One region of the Psychrobacillus sp. NPDC096426 genome, then DNA from elsewhere that is predicted to be linked to it. Evidence: riboswitches for the same ligand, from Rfam matches in the RefSeq annotation. Region 1 holds a riboswitch; each other region holds the start of a gene.

Region 1 (4,377 bases):
AATCACTTTTGTTTCCGTTTCACTCGCAAAAATACTACCTGTATGCAAATCTCCGTGAAGTAATGCTTCCGCTTCTGTCAAAAAACTTTTCTTCAATTTTGCGACTTCTAGCTTTAAAGGTTCATTACTCCAAATTGCTGCTACTGCCTCTCGTAAAGAAGGCTCAAAATCATTTGTTTCATGGTCAAAAAATGGATCGGTAAAGATGAGATCTTCTGTAATTTTACACAGTTCCGGATTAGAAAACTCGGAAACTAGTTTCTTTTTTTCAAATGGATGTAATGCAAAATCAGATGTATGAAATAGAGTTTGTGCTAGATATTCCCCTATATGGGATGCTAACTTAGGATAGGCTTCTAGACGGATCAACCCTTCCCGTGCAATAGTCAAATGTGATAAATCTTCCATCACTGTAATCGCCAATTCCTCATCGACTGCATATACTTTGGGCACTAGTCCCACTGCAAATTCTCCATGTTTTTGAAGTGCTTTTGCTTCAATTAGTGCACGCTTTAACGTGAGAGGCCAGCTTTCACCAACTACTTTTGCATACGGCAAAGCTTGTTTTAAAATGATTCCCTTTCCACTTTCTAATTCTTTGATATGAAAAACATAATTTAGATTCCCATCACCGATTTCACGACATTCCAACTCCGCGTCTTTTGGAAAAAGCTCCAGCCTTTTTGCGTATAAAATTGCCTTTTCTTCTGTTAATGATTCATACTCTTTTTTCGTAACTACCGTCATTCTTCTCTACCTTCCTGTACAAAATAAAAAGCCTCTTTCCAAAGAAAGAGGCGTAGAATAAGAGACTTCTCGCCTCTTATCTTTCAGAAAGTTCCCTTTCTGATGGAATTAGCACCGTGCCTTACGAGATGTTCATCTCGGCGCAAAAAAAGCGCCCCGTCTCACAACGGAATTACAGTCGGTTGCTGGGCTTCATAGGGCCATTACCCTCAGCCTGCTCTTGATAAGAGTGCTATTATTTGTAACTTTATATTGTTGATTTGAATCCTAACATAATTCAAAAAGTTCCGTCAACATATTTTTTAAAATTTTATAAAAATCTAAAAACTGTATTGACATTTTTCTTATTGCGTGAAATAATCGTTAGTAATTTGACAATAATAATAATTTCAATTGAATAATATTTTCTTATTTAGAGCAGGTGGAGGGACGAGCCCAATGATACCCGGCAACCGATTCATACTTTGAACACGGTGCTAATTCTTGCAGTCGGTTGACTGAGAAATAAGAAGTTGTTAACTATTTAACCTCTTCTTATTTGAAGAGGTTTTTTTAATTTGATTTTTTTAAAAGGGGATTGAAATTATGAGTGGAGTAACTTCAGTATATCAATTGTACGGAAATCCTGGATCATTCGAAAAAAAAGCAGAGGGCATCGCTTTAGGATTGACGATTGGCTCATGGACCGACCTACCTTTACTGGAACAAGAACAATTAAAACAGCATAAAGGGAATGTTGTTTCCATTACGCAGTTTGAAAATATACACCACCCATCTAAGACTGATCAAGTGAAAGCAGAGATCAAAGTAGAGTATCCTAGTGCCAACTTTTCAGCAGATTTGCCTGCCATCTTAACAACTGTTTTTGGCAAATTATCATTAGACGGGGAAGTGAAACTATTAGACTTAGAATTTTCACCGGAGCTTTTAGCAAAGTTTCCTGGACCGAGATTTGGTATCGAACATATTCGAAACATACTAAATGTACATGAGCGACCACTAATCATGAGTATATTCAAAGGGGTTATTGGGCGAGATATCGATTATTTAGCAGAGCAACTTCAACATCAAGCGCTTGGAGGGGTAGATCTTGTAAAAGACGATGAGATACTTTTTGACAACCCATTAACTCCTTTTGAAAAGCGAATAACAACTGCCAAAGAAGTGTTACGGCAAGTTTATGAAGAAACTGGACATCGAACGCTTTATGCAGTGAATTTATCTGGACGAACGTCGAAGTTAAGAGAAAAAGCTAGAAGGGCAAAAGAACTTGGAGCAGATGCTTTGCTACTAAATGTTCATGCATACGGGCTAGACGTACTACAAGAGCTTGTTGAAGATGATGATATTCAATTACCACTTATGGCGCATCCTGCATATAGCGGGGCTTTCACTTCTTCTCCATTTTACGGGGTCGCAACTTCCCTTTTACTTGGCAAATTAACGCGCTACGCAGGAGCTGATTTTTCGTTATTTCCTTCTCCGTATGGAAGTGTTGCACTCGAGAAAAAAGTGGCACTTACTCTAGGCGAAGAGCTAACAAAAGCAAGTTCTGTAAAAAGAACTTTTCCAGTTCCTTCTGCAGGTATTCATCCAAGTTTAGTACCTCTTTTAATGCAAGATTATGGAATCGATAGCATCATTAATGCTGGGGGTGGGATACATGGACATCCTACTGGTGCGATTGGCGGTGGGCTTGCCTTCAGACAAGCCGTGGAAGCTGTCCTAGCTGAAATTCCGCTTTCAGAAGCGGCAAAGCAGCATGTTGAACTCAAATCAGCAATCGAATTATGGGGGTAAGCATAATGAAAAAACTAGTCATCTTTTGCGACTTTGATGGCACGATTACGACTCAAGATAATATTATCTCTATTATGAAGCAATTTGCTCCTCCCGAGTATTTGCAGATCAAAGAGAATATTCTGGGACAAAAGCAATCGATTCGTAAAGGTGTCACGGATATGTTCGCACTACTTCCTGTTTCACTGAAAGATCAAATTACAACTTTTTTGCTAGAACAAGCACAAATTCGCGAAGGTTTTGCTGAATTTGTTTCTTATACAAAACAAAACAAAATTTCGCTTTATATTGTGAGTGGCGGAATCGATTTTTTTGTGAATCCAATGCTTGAGCCGTTCGGACCGTTTTCCGATGTTTATTGTAACGAATCGGACTTTTCGGGGGATACGATACAGATTAATTTTCCACATGGATGCGATGAGCAATGTACAAACAAAGGCTGTGGCTGCTGTAAGCCATCTATTATTCGCAGGCTCCAAGACAGTGATGCATTAAGCGTTGTCATTGGAGATTCTATAACAGATCTAGAAGCTGCTAAATTAGCAGACATCGTCATTGCACGAGATTTCCTGATAGAAAAATGCGAAGAACTTCTTATTCCATATGAACCGTTTGAAAGTTTCCATGATGTCATAAACATAATAGATGCAAAATTAGGTGTAGAAATATGACAGCACTTCAAAACAAATGGGAAGAATTAGCTGACATTAAAGACGAACTAGCCGCAAGAGATTGGTTCATGGGGACTAGTGGGAATTTAGCGATAAAAGTGAGCAATCATCCACTACACTTTTTAGTGACAGCTAGTGGAAAAGATAAAAAGAAGCGGACAATGGAAGACTTCTTACTCGTAGACACTAATGGACTTCCAGTTGAAAAGACCGATTTAAAACCATCTGCAGAAACATTACTGCACTGTGCCATATACGACAAAACATCAGCTGGATGTAGTCTTCATGTACATACAGTGGCGAATAATGTTATTTCTGAAATATATGGTGATGAGGGAAAAATTGACTTTCAAGGTCAAGAGCTTATTAAAGCTTTTGGTTTATGGGAAGAGGATGCGTTGCTCTCTATCCCTATCATTCCAAATCACGCGCATATTCCAAGCCTGGCAGAAGAATTTTGTTACCATATACATGCTGATAAAGGAGCCGTACTAATACGAAACCACGGTATCACTGTTTGGGGAAAAGACGTTTTCGAAGCAAAGAAACTATTAGAAGCCTGTGAGTTTTTATTTCAGTATCAACTAGCACTACTTCAAATAACATCAAAATAAGAGAGGAAGATTGAAATGGCTATCATTAAAATTCAGGGAACAAATGAAACAATTGAAGCACAAAACGAGGTTGCAGCATTTTTAGAAGATCAAGAGGTTGTTTATGAACATTGGGATATTGAAAAGTTACCGGTACACCTTCGTGAAAAATTTGATCTAAGCGATGCAGAAAAAGTGGAAATTCTACAAGCTTTTCAAACGGAGATTGATGACATTTCAGAACGTCGTGGCTATCAAGCATCCGATATAATTTCGTTATCTGATTCTAATCCTAACTTAGATGAACTTTTGAAAAACTTTGAACGCAAGCATATTCACACAGACGACGAAGTGCGCTATATTGTAAGCGGCCATGGCGTGTTTATCATCCAAGGAAAAGATGAGCGTTTCTTTGAAGTACATTTAACACCTGGGGACCTGATTTCTGTTCCTGAAAATATTACGCATTACTTTACACTTTCGGAAGATCGTAAAGTAGTTGCAGTTCGAATCTTCGTCACAACAGAAGGCTGGGTACCAGTTTACCAAGACGAAGTTGCTCAAAG
Region 2 (4,377 bases), on a different contig from region 1:
CAGAAAGAGAGCGGATATGATCTGTCATAAATTCAGGTCCAGTTGCGCAATTCAGTCCAACAGAAAGCGGTTTTATATGTTCAATCGAAATATAGAATGCTTCAATGTTTTGCCCAGCTAAAGTAGTTCCCATTGGCTCAATTGTTCCGGAAATCATAATAGGAAGTTCTTTTCCTGTTTCTGTGAATGCTTGTTTAATTCCTATCGTTGCTGCTTTAACGTTTAGCATATCTTGACTCGTTTCGAGTAATATCAGATCAGAGCCGCCTTCCACTAATGCTTTTGCTTGCACATAAAAGTCATTCGTTAATTCATCAAAAGTTATGCCGCCAGTAACAGATAGCGTTTTCGTCGTCGGTCCAATCGCCCCTGCTACAAAACGTGGCCAATCCGTAGTCGATAATTTTTCCGTGCATTTCTTTGCAAGTTGGGCTGCGCGAAAGTTAATATCGTATGCTTGGTCACCGAGATCATACTCATTCAACACAACTGGTGTCCCACCAAATGTGTTCGTACAGATAATATCTGCGCCAGCTTCTAAATATTCCAGATGAATTTGCTCAATGACACCAGGATTTACAATATTCAAATACTCATTGCATCCATCGTATTGCTCCCCACCGAAATCCTCTGCCGAAAGGTTTGCATTTTGTATCATCGTGCCCATCGCACCGTCAATAATAAGAATTCTTACCTCTAGTTGCTGCTCAATTGGATGTTTGGACATAGCTGTTCTCTCTCACTTTCTTTCCGTCAATTTCTTTAATATGATTAATTAGTTCAAGTGACATGTCATATCTGAAAAACGGTGTAATAATGTAAATACCATGAAATAATTCCGCTGCTGTATCGATTAATTCTTTGGAAATTTGGATTCCTTCTGCAGTGGCACGCTCTCTATCTTCACCACATGCTCGCATCCTTTCCAGCACTTCTTCGGATAATTTGATACCAGGCACTTCATTGTGTAAGAACTCGGAGTTTCGAATATTTGTAAGCGGCATAATACCGATAAAAATAGGAGTCGCTAAATGTTTTGTCGCTTCATAAATTTCTTGAATCTTTTCTTTTGTATACACAGGTTGCGTGATGAAATAATCTGCTCCACACTCGATTTTCTTCTCTAATCTTTTTACTGCGCGGTCTAATACTCGAACGTTTGGATTAAAAGCCGCCGCCACAGAGAAGTTTGCTTTTTTTCGAAGTGATTTCCCCGAGAAGGAAATACCTTCATTTAACTGCTTTATTAATTGGATTAATTCCAAACTTGAAACATCATAAACGCTTGTGGCCCCCGGAAAGTCCCCTACTTTTGTTGGATCTCCTGTTACCGCCAAAATGTCATGAATACCGAGTGCATCCAACCCCATTAAATGGGATTGCAGACCGATAAGATTGCGATCTCGGCAAGTAATATGTGCAAGTGGTCGAATATTGTTTTGCAGCTTTAACATCGACCCCATCGCCATATTGCTTATGCGAGGGGAAGCAAGTGAATTATCCGCCATTGTTACGGCATCTACACCAGCATCGTAAAGCTTATTAGCACCTTCCATAAAAGTTGTCGTATCTAGATGACGTGGAGTGTCTAGTTCTACAATAATCGTCCGTTCCTTTTGTGCTTTTTCATGAAGCGGTTCGTTAATATTCGGCTCTGCCTCGCGAATGATAATCTGCTTTCTAGGGGCAACGACTTTCTTAGTTAATGGTGGTAAATGACCAATTCTTTTTTTGGTTGCTTCGATATGCTTAGGAGTCGTTCCGCAGCATCCACCGATCAATCGAACCCCTTCTTCACGTAAGTTTAGCGCCGCACGACCGAAATAATCAGCCTCCGATTCGTACACAATACGTCCATCTTCCATGTCCAACAAACTGGCATTGGGGAATGCAGAAAGGAATGCACTTTTCGGAAGCGTGACCCCTTCGAGCGCTTGTATCGTATGGAAAGGGCCTAGACGACAATTGACTCCAACGACGTCTGCTCCTATTGCGTCCAGCTGTTGTAGTGCATCGTTTAATGATAGCCCGTTTTGCAATATACCCGGCTCATGCATCGATACTTGCGCGATGATCGGTGTATTCGTCCGTTTTCGTAAATGTGTCACAGTCGCAGCTAACTCTTCGAAATCATAATACGTTTCAAGTAATAGTCCATCTGGATTTCCAGTAAGCAAATGATTTACTTGGCTGTCGACCATTTGAATAATTTCCTCTAAAGTTGCATCGCTTTTTCGAATCCCTCGAATTCCACCTATTGTTCCAAGTACAAATTGTCCGCCTGGTGCGGCAGCTCGTTTCGCGATTTGAATTGCCGCTTCATTTATTTCTTTTACACGATTCTCCAGTCCATATCTTGCTAGTTTAATCGCATTCGCACCGTATGTATTTGTTTGAATAATATCTGCACCAGCGGCAATATAGTCCTGGTGGATTTTTTCGATAATTTCTGGTCTTTCGATGTTTAATTCTTCATTGCAATAATCAATTCCGTTTGAATAGAGGAGCGTTCCCATCGCCCCATCCGCTGTTAACATATTCGTTTTCAACTTATCTAACAAACTCATTTGCACTCATCCTCTCTATCTAATCAAATTCGCCTTGGCGCATAAAACAGTGCGTCCAGATTCTGCATCGAACTTGTTCGATGAACTCCTTACAAAATCTGTGACATCCGCCCCGACTAAATAAAAAATAAAAAAGCCCACTTTAAAAAGAAGGCTTTACGAGTTTACAAAATTCGTCCCTTCTCATCTTTCAGACTATTAACCGTCTGCTGGATTTAGCACCTAACCTATTCGGCAGGTTGCTGAAGCTTCAAAGGGCCAGTCCCTCAGCTTCTCTTGATAAGAATTTAATATTCAGTTTTTATATAGTAGTTTTATCGTACCTTTAATAAGGTGAAGCGTCAAGTAATGATTTGAATTTTCTTAATTTTGTTATGGCGATTACAGTATTATCCGATTAATGGTACTGATTATCCGATTATCCTAGTCGGTTATCCGATTTCTCCCATTCATTATCCGATTATCAGCATCTATTATCCTATTCTGCTGGTTCATTATCCGATTCAACTTTTTTCATCCCAAATCCACTTATAAATTGTGTTACTTTTAGATGTGCCCTCTCTAACAAGTCCCATCGAATTTAAAATACGTGAGGCGGATTGAAAAGAGTCCAACTGCAAAAAATATCGACACTGCCGATTATTAATGCTCTCTCCAATTAGCACAAACCACTCTCGAATTGCTTTCTCATGGGCGTGCCGATCCACATGACCACAGTTCAAACAGTTCCATCCGTTTTTCCGCTTCACCATCACAAGCTTATCGCACTTTTCACAAAGCACACCTGTCAACAAATCACGTGGGTCTATACTCCATCTCTTGCACATTGGATAAGGAATGTACGACCGATGGCTTGCTACGATTTCCTTCGCAAGATTATGCATTTGGTGCACATCCATATAAACTTTGGCCCTTGGAATATTTCGTAAAAATACTGGAATCGTTTGTGGGAAAATTATTGGAAATTTATGCGGAGAATTCACTACGATTGTTTTAGGATTACTTAATACAATCACCCCATAAATAGGAAGCTCCACACCAATGGAACGAAACCAGTCACTCAACAAATACTTGTTTCGTTCAATTTGGACCTCAGGACTCTCAAATGCATCCATTTTCCCATCGTCTAACTCTCGAACTAATTGGAGTGGATTATCCTTAAACGACAAGCTCCCTCCGATATTTTTACTTTCTAAAATAACCGCGAAATACTGCGTCAAACAAATCGTGTCCATCTGAAATTTCCCCCGGGACTCTAAACTTACATCGTGTAGCACTACATACTCAAAAGGAAATGAATATTTCTGAAACACATCATCCACCCTTACCTCACCATTAACTCCCGCTCTCGCAGCTTGCACCTTGGAATGGATCAACTCTTTCATAGCGTGCATATCTGGCAACCTCCTATCCAGAAACTGTAAGCCTACCAAGTTATACTCATATGAACGTGTTTTAACGATCAATAAACCACCCCCATCCGCATCGTATCACATTCTCAAAAATTGTAAATTCCATCAAAACACGAACAATTTCATTTTGCCAATAAAAAAAGGACCAAAATTAAATTTTGGTCCCACATTCTTATCTAAAATTAATTTCTTGCAGCAATTAACTCCGCAGTTTCTTTTCCATTTTTAATACAAGCACCTATGCCGACTCCAAAATACGAACAACCGGCTAGTACCATATTAGGCATCTCAACCGCCATTTTCTCCGTCAAAGATTGAACTGCTTGCCCATGCTTCAAGTGGTAGTTTGGCATTAAATCATTCCATTTAGTTACTTCAACAATTTGAGGCTTTCCAGT
Region 3 (4,377 bases), on a different contig from region 1:
GGCATCTATCGCAGAATATGCAATTGAATGTTCGATTAATAAAGTAGTAGGATCAGAAGTGCTCGATTATATCGCAGACGAAGCTGTTCAATTGCATGGTGGGTATGGCTTCATGCAAGAGTATGAAGTAGAACGTATTTATCGTGACTCTCGTATTAACCGTATTTTCGAAGGAACAAATGAAATCAACCGATTGATCGTTCCAGGCACTTTCTTGAAAAAAGCAATGAAAGGCGAATTGCCACTACTTGAAAAAGCACAAAGCTTACAAGAAGAGTTACTTATGATGATGCCGGAAGAAGTAAGTGACGCACCACTTGCACAAGAAAAAGTACTAGTAGCGAATGCGAAGAAAATTGGGTTACTTGCTGCTGGGCTTGCTGCACAACGTTTCGGTACAAAACTAGAAGCAGAACAAGAAGTACTAGTGAACATTGCTAATATCGCAAATAACTTATTTGCAATGGAATCTGCGGTATTACGTACAGAAAAAGCAATTGGTCGTGACGGAGTAGAAAAGTCAAACCAAAAACTGCTTTATACGCAAATCTTCTGCCAAGAAGCATTTGATGAAATCGAAAAAGCTGCGAAAGAAACGCTAATCGCATCAGTAGAAGGTGATACATTACGAATGATGCTTTCTGCTCTTCGCAAACTAACTCGCTACACACCGTATAATGTCATTACTAAAAAACGGGAAGCTTCTGTTAAATTAATTGACGCGGAGAAATATGTCGTGTAATGAACCTCACCACAAAAATACTGTGAACCGATGTGCGGTCCACAGTATTTTTTGATATGATAAAAAGAAAAAAGGTGAGAAGTAATGAAGATTCAATTTTTTGGTTACCCTAAATGTAGTACATGTAATAAAGCAAGTAAGTGGTTGAAAGACAATAATATAGAATTTGAACACAATCAAATAGTTGACAATCCACCTACAAAAGAATTAATAAAAGAAATACTAGAAAAAACAAACATCGAAATAAAGAAACTTTTTAATACAAGTGGAACAAAATATCGAGAACTACAATTAAAAGACAAGCTTCCAAATATGACAGAAGAAGAACAGATTGAAAAGCTAGTATCCGATGGGATGCTAGTGAAAAGACCACTTGTTTTTGATGGTAAACATCTGACACTTGGTTTTAAAGAAGAAGAGTTTGAACAAATTTGGATAAAGTCCTAAAGTAGTTGTTTTTATCATAAAAATATGTGAATATTATAGATGAATATATAACTTATTTGAGAGGGGTATAATTTATGAGCACACCAAAAGAATTGAAATACTCAGAAGAGCATGAATGGGTAAAAACAGAAGGTGGTAATGCACGTATCGGTATTACTCATTTTGCACAATCTGAGCTTGGGGATATCGTGTTTGTTGAACTTCCACAAGTGGGAGACGATATTAAAGCAGGAGACCCATTCGGTAGTGTAGAATCAGTAAAAACTGTTTCAGAACTTTATGCGCCTATTAGTGGAAAAGTTGTAGAAGTAAATAGCGAACTAGAAGATAGCCCTGAATTTGTAAACGAATCTCCGTATGAAAATGCATGGATGATCGTCGTAGAACCATCAGATACTTCTGAAATTGATGGCTTATTAAGTGCTGAACAATACGAAGAATTAATTGCAGAATAATAATCAAAACGCCGGTTAATTGTCGGCGTTTTTTTCATATACTGAGTTAACGATGATAATTAGGGAGAGAAGCTAATTGGCTAAAGTTTTTAGTGAAAAAGTAATTCTCGTCGAAGGAAGATCGGATAAGCTTCAGCTTTTACGACTTCTTGATGAATCCCCAGAAATTATTTGTACAAATGGTACGATCTCTAATGTAAAGCTAGAGGAAATTTTGAGCCCATACGATGATTTACCCATATACGCTTTTTTAGATGCGGATAAATCAGGTGAACAAATACGTTCCGTCGTCCGAAAAGAATATCCAGAAGCAATTCATCTTTACACGAATCCGATGTATTGCGAAGTCGCCAATACCCCTTTCAAAGTTTTGGCATCTATACTGAAACGTGTTAATATTAAAGTGAAAAAAGAATTTTTACTTTAGGATGATGTTTTGTGAATGAATGGACGCGTGAACAGTGGGAGCAATTAAAAAATGGCAACCAGCTTTCGCTATTCTATCTCTATACACCGATGTGCGGTACTTGCATGGTAGCAAGTAAAATGATGCAAGTGATTAATGAATTAGTACCGAATCCAGTTGGCCAAGCAAATATAAATTATTTAGAAAACCTAGCGATGGAATATGAAATTGAAAGTGTCCCATGCCTGTTGATTGCCAAACAAGGTCATGTATATAAAAAAATATACGCTTTTCAATCCGTTCCTTTTCTGTTAGAAACAATAAAAAGAATTGACGACGAAGTAGAAATGTGATAAAATACGTCTTACTGAGTCATATAAATTAAATAGTGTTACTCTTATTAAGAGTGGTGGAGGGAAGTGCCCTATGAAGCCCGGCAACCGTCATGAAAATGAAATGGTGCCAAATCACGCAAAGCGAATGCTTTGGGAAATGAGAGAATGGAAAAGTTCTATTTATAGATAACTTACTTCCCTTCTGCTCTTTTGCAGAAGGGATTTTTTACTTTATTCAGCAGTTATTGTTTGCGACGAGTAACCGCAGGAGCAGTGTTCAAACCTTGCAAAAATAAAGTATAAGCCTTGGGCGTAAGTACTCCGAGGCGTAATTGATTAGGAGGGTGTGAGATTTACATGATAAGTTTAAAAGACGTTTCGAAGAAGTTTAAAACGAAACAAGGTACGATAATTGCTGTTGACGATGTAAATCTTGACATAAAGCAAGGCGAGATTTTCGGCATTATTGGATATAGTGGTGCTGGGAAAAGTACATTAATCCGGTTGCTCAATGGATTAGAGAAACCAACTGCTGGACAAATAGTTGTAAACGGAAAAGAAATTACTTCTATAAATGAGGACAAACTTCGTCAAGTTCGACACAAAGTGAGTATGATTTTCCAACATTTTAACTTGTTATGGTCCAGAACAGTCGCAGAAAACATTGCTTTCCCGCTTGAAATAGCTGGAGTTCCAAAAGATCAGCGAGTAGCACGAGTGAATGAGTTGATAGAGCTTGTAGGCTTAGAAGGGAGAGGCAATTACTATCCTTCCCAACTATCAGGTGGGCAGAAACAACGTGTAGGAATTGCCAGAGCATTAGCAAATCGTCCAGAAGTATTGCTATGCGATGAAGCAACATCAGCCCTGGATCCAGAAACAACGGATGCTATTTTGGATCTATTAGTCAGCATTAATGAGAAGCTAGGTTTAACGATTGTATTGATCACACACGAAATGCAAGTCATTCAAAAAATTTGCAATCGCGTGGCGGTAATGGAAGGTGGACACGTAGTTGAAGAGGGCGACGTGTTAGAAGTTTTCCAAAATCCACATCAACCGATTACCAAAAGATTTGTTTCACAAGTTTCTGAATCGACGCAAACAATGCAAACGATCCAAAACTTAGTGGATCTATATCCAAATGGGAAGTTAATCAAACTCACCTTTGTTGGAGAACAAACGGAACAACCAATACTTTCTAGGCTGATCAAACAATTCGAACTAGAAGTGAATATTGTGCAAGGAAATATATCGCATACAAAGAGCGGTGCATTTGGTACACTAATTCTGCAATTAGAGGGCGATGCATTTGCAGTCGATGAAGCGATCCAATTTATACATGATCAAAAAGTAAGTACAGAGGTGATCAACAATGATTAATACGCTTTTTCCGAATGTTGATTGGCCTAAAATGTGGGACGCTGCGCTCGAAACATTATATATGACGGCAATTTCTACTATATTAACAGCAGTTATTGGTTTAGCACTCGGTCTTTTATTATTCTTAACAAGTCCACATCAAGCATGGGCAAATAAGCTAGCGAACTGGTTAACAGGGGCTTTTGTAAATATATTCCGATCTATTCCGTTTATTATTTTAATCATTTTATTAATTCCTTTAACGAAATTTTTAGTTGGCACAATGCGTGGGCCAAATGCAGCGTTCCCTGCTCTCGTCATTGGGGCTGCTCCGTTCTATGCGCGTATGGTGTTAATCGCTTTACGGGAAATTGATAAAGGTGTTTTAGAAGCAGCAAGATCGATGGGTGCCAAAACCTCTACTATTATATGGAAGGTTTTACTTCCAGAATCGATGCCAGCTTTAGTGTCTGGGATTACAGTAACTTGTATTTCACTCGTTGGATATACAGCAATGGCGGGAATAATTGGTGCTGGTGGTTTAGGAACACTTGCTTTTCTAGATGGCTTCCAACGCAGTAGAGAAGATGTTACATTAGTCGCAACGATTTTAATATTAATCCTAGTATT
Region 4 (4,377 bases), on a different contig from region 1:
GACGTTGATAAAGGGGAGTCATAAATGTATTATCTAGCAAAGTCAAACACTCATTTGCTTTTGCAAGTGCGACAACTGCTTCGATATCTGTAATTCCCAATCGTGGGTTTGCAGGGGTCTCGATAAAAATGACTTTAGTATTCGGTCGAATGGCTTTTTCTATTGCCTCTACATTTGTAAAATCTGCAAACGAATGGTCAATTCCGAATCTCGGTAAAACTTCTGTTATGAAACGATATGTCCCACCGTAAACTTCCTCTGTTACAACAAGATGGTCTCCTGAAGAAAGTAACATTAGAGCAGAGGATATTGCCGCAATACCAGAAGCAAAAGCAAAGCCTCTTGTGCCACCTTCTAGCTCAGCGATCGTTTTTTCTAAGGCATCTCTAGTCGGGTTGCCGGATCTACTATAGTCATATGGTCCAAAACTATCAAAACTTTCTTGGTGGAATGTAGAAGATAAATAGATTGGTACGTTGACTGCGCCTGTTTTTTGTTCGTAATTTCCACGTGTGGAGGCTGTGATTAAGCTAGTTTCCAAGCTTTCGTTCACGTTACTCATGAGTGAATCACATCCCTTTCTAATTTCGCAAAAACTTGTTTCAAATCCGCAATTAAATCTTCTGCTTCTTCTACACCAACAGAAAAGCGTAACAAACTATTATCCACACCTCTTGCAATCCGCTCTTCTTCTGGAATTTCCGCATGGGTTTGTGTAGTAGGGTACGTGATGAAGCTTTCAACGCCACCTAAACTCTCCGCAAAAACGATTAATTGAAGGTTTTCTAAAAATGGTCCAACCCATTCGCTTTTGTGTAAGCGGAAAGAAAGCATACCCCCAATTCCAGGGTAAAATACTTCTTTTACAGCAGTTTCATTTTGTAAAAACTCCACGATTTTCTTCGCATTCGCATCATGTTGTTTCATGCGCAAGTGTAGCGTTTTTAGTCCCCGAATTAATAACCAAGAATCGAAAGGGGAGAGAACTGCTCCTGCAGCATTATGATTAATAATCAATTTTTCGCTAAGTGTTTTCCCTTTAGTTACAACGAGACCAGCAAGGACATCATTATGCCCACCAATATATTTAGTGCCACTATGCATCACAATATCTGCCCCTAGCTCAATTGGCCTTTGTAAGTAAGGAGTTAAGAACGTGTTATCCACGATCAGTAGTAATTGATATTTTTTTGCTAAATCACTGTATTGTGCAATGTCAATTTCTTGCATGAGTGGATTAGTAGGTGTTTCGATGAAAAGTGCTTTTGTGTTTTCCGTTATTAATGCTTCTACTTCCTCTACGGATTCAAACGTGGCATAAGAAGTACGAATATTGTAGGAATCTGCGTATTGATTGAACAAACGATATGTCCCACCGTAAAGATCTTCAGGCGCAATGATTTCATCCCCAGATCGGAAAAGAGACAATATTAACTGGATTGCGGCCATACCAGAACTACAGGCAAAACCAGCATCCCCTCCTTCTAACTTCGCAATTCCTTCTTCTAAAATTGTGCGCGTTGGATTTTTTGTACGCGTGTAGTCGTAACCGGTGGATTGACCAACCCCTGCATGTTTATAAGCTGTTGATAAATGAATAGGGGGATTGACGGCACCTGTCCGCGGATCACTATGATTTCCTAATTGCACTAATTCGGTTTCTAAACACTTTTTTGTCATTAATAATCATCCTCTACCAATAAATTAAAATAAAAAGAGGATTCCCTATAAGAAGAGAATCCTCAAAAAAATTGAAGTTAGTCTTCTTATCTTCTAGACAATTGCTGTCTATTGGAGTTAGCACCATACCTACATGTGGCTGGTTGCTGAGACATCTTCGGGCCAATCCCTCCGTCTCTCTGGATAAGAAATAAAATATGAAATTTTCTAAAAGTTTTATTGAAGTAATGGTATCATGAGTTGAATATTTATACAACATCATTTTTGTAAAACTTTTGTCTGTTGAAAAGTAATTCAGATAAGTATATAATCCAATATGTTTAGTATGAATTTAAAATGAAGAATGGAGGAAAGAAAATGGAATCGGTTACACAAGAAACGGATCTACAGTCTATTTTCACTGAAATAGACAATAGTTTTGACGAAATTGTTAGTTGGAGAAGATATTTACACCAACATCCTGAGTTATCTTTTGAAGAAACGGAAACAGCTAAATATATTGCAGACAAATTAGAAGACTTTGGATTAGTAGTGAAGAAGAACATTGGTGGACATGGTCTAATCGGAATTTTGACCGGTGCACAAGCTGGAAAAACGATTGCTTTAAGAGCAGATTTTGACGCGTTACCTATTGAAGATGAGAAAAACGTGCCTTATAAATCGCTTAATCCTGGTGTAATGCATGCTTGTGGTCATGATGGGCATACAACAGCTCTTCTTGCAACAGCACAAACGTTAAGTAAATATCGAGAAAAAATTAAAGGTAAAATCATATTCATCTTTCAACCGGCTGAAGAACAGCCTCCAGGTGGGGCAAAGTTCATGATCGAAGAAAACGTGCTAGATGGTGTCGATTATGTTTTTGCTGCACATCTCGATTCAAAAGTCCCCATTGGAAAAGCTTCTGTTGGGGCGGGATATAAAATGGCGGCAGTAGACAAGTTTGAGGTTAAGATCCAAGGAATTGGTGGACACGGAGCAAGACCTCAAGACTCAGTCGATTCTATAGTCATTGGAAGTGAAATCGTCAATTCGCTTCAAAAAATAGTAAGCCGTAGAATTGATCCATTAGAATCTGCCGTAGTTACAATCGGTGTATTCCATGCAGGGAGTGCTTTTAATATTATTGCTGATACGGCTAAATTGGAGGGAACTGTCCGTACATTTAGTGAATCAGTACGAAAACAAGTAAAAGAGGAGATTTATTCGATTGTAGAGGGAATTACAAAAGGATTCCATGCTCATTTTGAAATCGACTATCTTCACGGTTATCCTGCACTATACAATCATCTTGAGGAAAGCGCGCTCGTCCAAAATTTGTTGTCGGACGTGTTTAGTGAAGAAAACGTGATTGATATGGACGCATCTATGGGTGCAGAAGATTTTTCCTATTTCTTATTGGAAAAGCCAGGTACTTATTTCAAAGTAGGCTCTCAAAATGAAGACCAAAATACGCAGTATCCACATCATCATCCAAAGTTTGACTTTGATGAAAGAGCGTTGTTAAACATTGAAAAATCATTTGTTAAAATTGTCGCACATTACTTGTTTTAATATTAAAAAATAGGCATGTGCGGAAAGTACTCCGGACATGCCGTAAATGTAGAATTTAGTTACATCAACATTGGAAGAAAGAATGCAATTGCTCCAAGCACAATGGAAGACCAAGCTAAGAATTTTTGAGGGAATGTTAAGCCGAGTAAGCCTAAAATTACCGCAGCACCGCCAAACCATAGTGGGTAATAGAAGAACCCAACGATTGCTAATACAATTCCCACCCAGCCGATCCAACTACCTAAAGAAGCTTTCATCACAAACACCTCCTTTACTAATGGAAAGAACAATAAAGTACTAAAAATCGACATGATTGTTCTTTTTACTAGTATATGAAGGGAGGGGCTATAAGTAATAAACAATTTGGACGAAAATCATAGAATAATAGCTTTTTTTGGCCAATAAAAAAGACCCTCTATTCCCAAAACACATCTACGAACATAACAAAAGGTACAAGCAATCGAACTTATACCTTTCGTCTCACATTATTTCCCGCCTAACAGATCAAAAATTCCACCTGCGATACTACCTTCTCCTTTGGAGCCACCGCCTGGTGTTTGAGGTGCAGCAGCAAACACGCGGCTTGCTAAACGGCTAAATGGTAACGATTGAATCCAAACTGTACCTGGTCCGTGAAGTGTTGCAAAAAACAAACCTTCTCCACCAAACAATGCTGTTTTTACTCCTTTTACCATTTCAATATTGTAATCCACATCAGATGTCATCGCTACTAAACATCCTGTATCTACGCGTAGCGTTTCCCCCACTTGCAAGCTTTTATGATGAATAGTTCCGCCCGCGTGAATAAAAGCGAGGCCGTCACCTTCCAGTTTTTGCATGATGAATCCTTCTCCACCAAAGAATCCAGTTCCTAGCTTGCGTTGAAATTCGATGCCAACGGAAACCCCTTTCGCTGCAGCTAAAAATGCATCTTTTTGACAAATAATTTTGCCGTTGTATTGGCTCAAATCCATCGGAATAACTTTTCCAGGATACGGTGAAGCAAAATAAACATGTCTTTTCCCGCTACCAACGTTCGTAAACGTAGTCATGAATAAACTTTCCCCCGTTAGCATTCGTTTGCCTGCACCCATTAATTTTCCCATGAGTCCGGCACCACTTAAAGAACTTGAACCATCACCA

What was found. A riboswitch is a leader RNA that binds a small molecule or an ion and turns the genes downstream of it on or off. The one in region 1 is predicted to bind S-adenosylmethionine.
Region 2: another riboswitch for S-adenosylmethionine. It lies ahead of ACIQYS_RS17000 (bifunctional homocysteine S-methyltransferase/methylenetetrahydrofolate reductase); the one in region 1 lies ahead of ACIQYS_RS06885 (2,3-diketo-5-methylthiopentyl-1-phosphate enolase).
Region 3: another riboswitch for S-adenosylmethionine. It lies ahead of ACIQYS_RS13480 (methionine ABC transporter ATP-binding protein); the one in region 1 lies ahead of ACIQYS_RS06885 (2,3-diketo-5-methylthiopentyl-1-phosphate enolase).
Region 4: another riboswitch for S-adenosylmethionine. It lies ahead of ACIQYS_RS14975 (methionine biosynthesis PLP-dependent protein); the one in region 1 lies ahead of ACIQYS_RS06885 (2,3-diketo-5-methylthiopentyl-1-phosphate enolase).

What each region holds. Positions count from the first base shown of each region.
Region 1 is NZ_JBIWEX010000006.1:81,041-85,417, reverse strand. It holds gene mtnK (S-methyl-5-thioribose kinase) at 1-747, opposite strand, end outside; SAM riboswitch class I at 821-977, opposite strand; SAM riboswitch class I at 1,153-1,258, shown strand; gene ACIQYS_RS06885 (2,3-diketo-5-methylthiopentyl-1-phosphate enolase) at 1,333-2,547, shown strand; gene ACIQYS_RS06880 (2-hydroxy-3-keto-5-methylthiopentenyl-1-phosphate phosphatase) at 2,553-3,218, shown strand; gene ACIQYS_RS06875 (methylthioribulose 1-phosphate dehydratase) at 3,215-3,832, shown strand; gene ACIQYS_RS06870 (1,2-dihydroxy-3-keto-5-methylthiopentene dioxygenase) at 3,848-4,377, shown strand, end outside.
Region 2 is NZ_JBIWEX010000022.1:38,591-42,967, forward strand. It holds gene metH (methionine synthase) at 1-727, opposite strand, end outside; gene ACIQYS_RS17000 (bifunctional homocysteine S-methyltransferase/methylenetetrahydrofolate reductase) at 708-2,567, opposite strand; SAM riboswitch class I at 2,748-2,853, opposite strand; gene ACIQYS_RS17005 (nuclease-related domain-containing protein) at 3,071-3,961, opposite strand; gene ACIQYS_RS17010 (protoporphyrinogen oxidase) at 4,162-4,377, opposite strand, start outside.
Region 3 is NZ_JBIWEX010000015.1:36,513-40,889, reverse strand. It holds gene ACIQYS_RS13505 (acyl-CoA dehydrogenase family protein) at 1-742, shown strand, start outside; gene ACIQYS_RS13500 (arsenate reductase family protein) at 827-1,189, shown strand; gene gcvH (glycine cleavage system protein GcvH) at 1,264-1,644, shown strand; gene ACIQYS_RS13490 (toprim domain-containing protein) at 1,721-2,071, shown strand; gene ACIQYS_RS13485 (thioredoxin family protein) at 2,083-2,403, shown strand; SAM riboswitch class I at 2,445-2,549, shown strand; gene ACIQYS_RS13480 (methionine ABC transporter ATP-binding protein) at 2,743-3,768, shown strand; gene ACIQYS_RS13475 (methionine ABC transporter permease) at 3,761-4,377, shown strand, end outside.
Region 4 is NZ_JBIWEX010000018.1:8,337-12,713, forward strand. It holds gene metC (cystathionine beta-lyase) at 1-562, opposite strand, end outside; gene ACIQYS_RS14975 (methionine biosynthesis PLP-dependent protein) at 559-1,680, opposite strand; SAM riboswitch class I at 1,764-1,870, opposite strand; gene ACIQYS_RS14980 (M20 metallopeptidase family protein) at 2,038-3,234, shown strand; gene ACIQYS_RS14985 (hypothetical protein) at 3,294-3,491, opposite strand; gene ACIQYS_RS14990 (TIGR00266 family protein) at 3,720-4,377, opposite strand, start outside.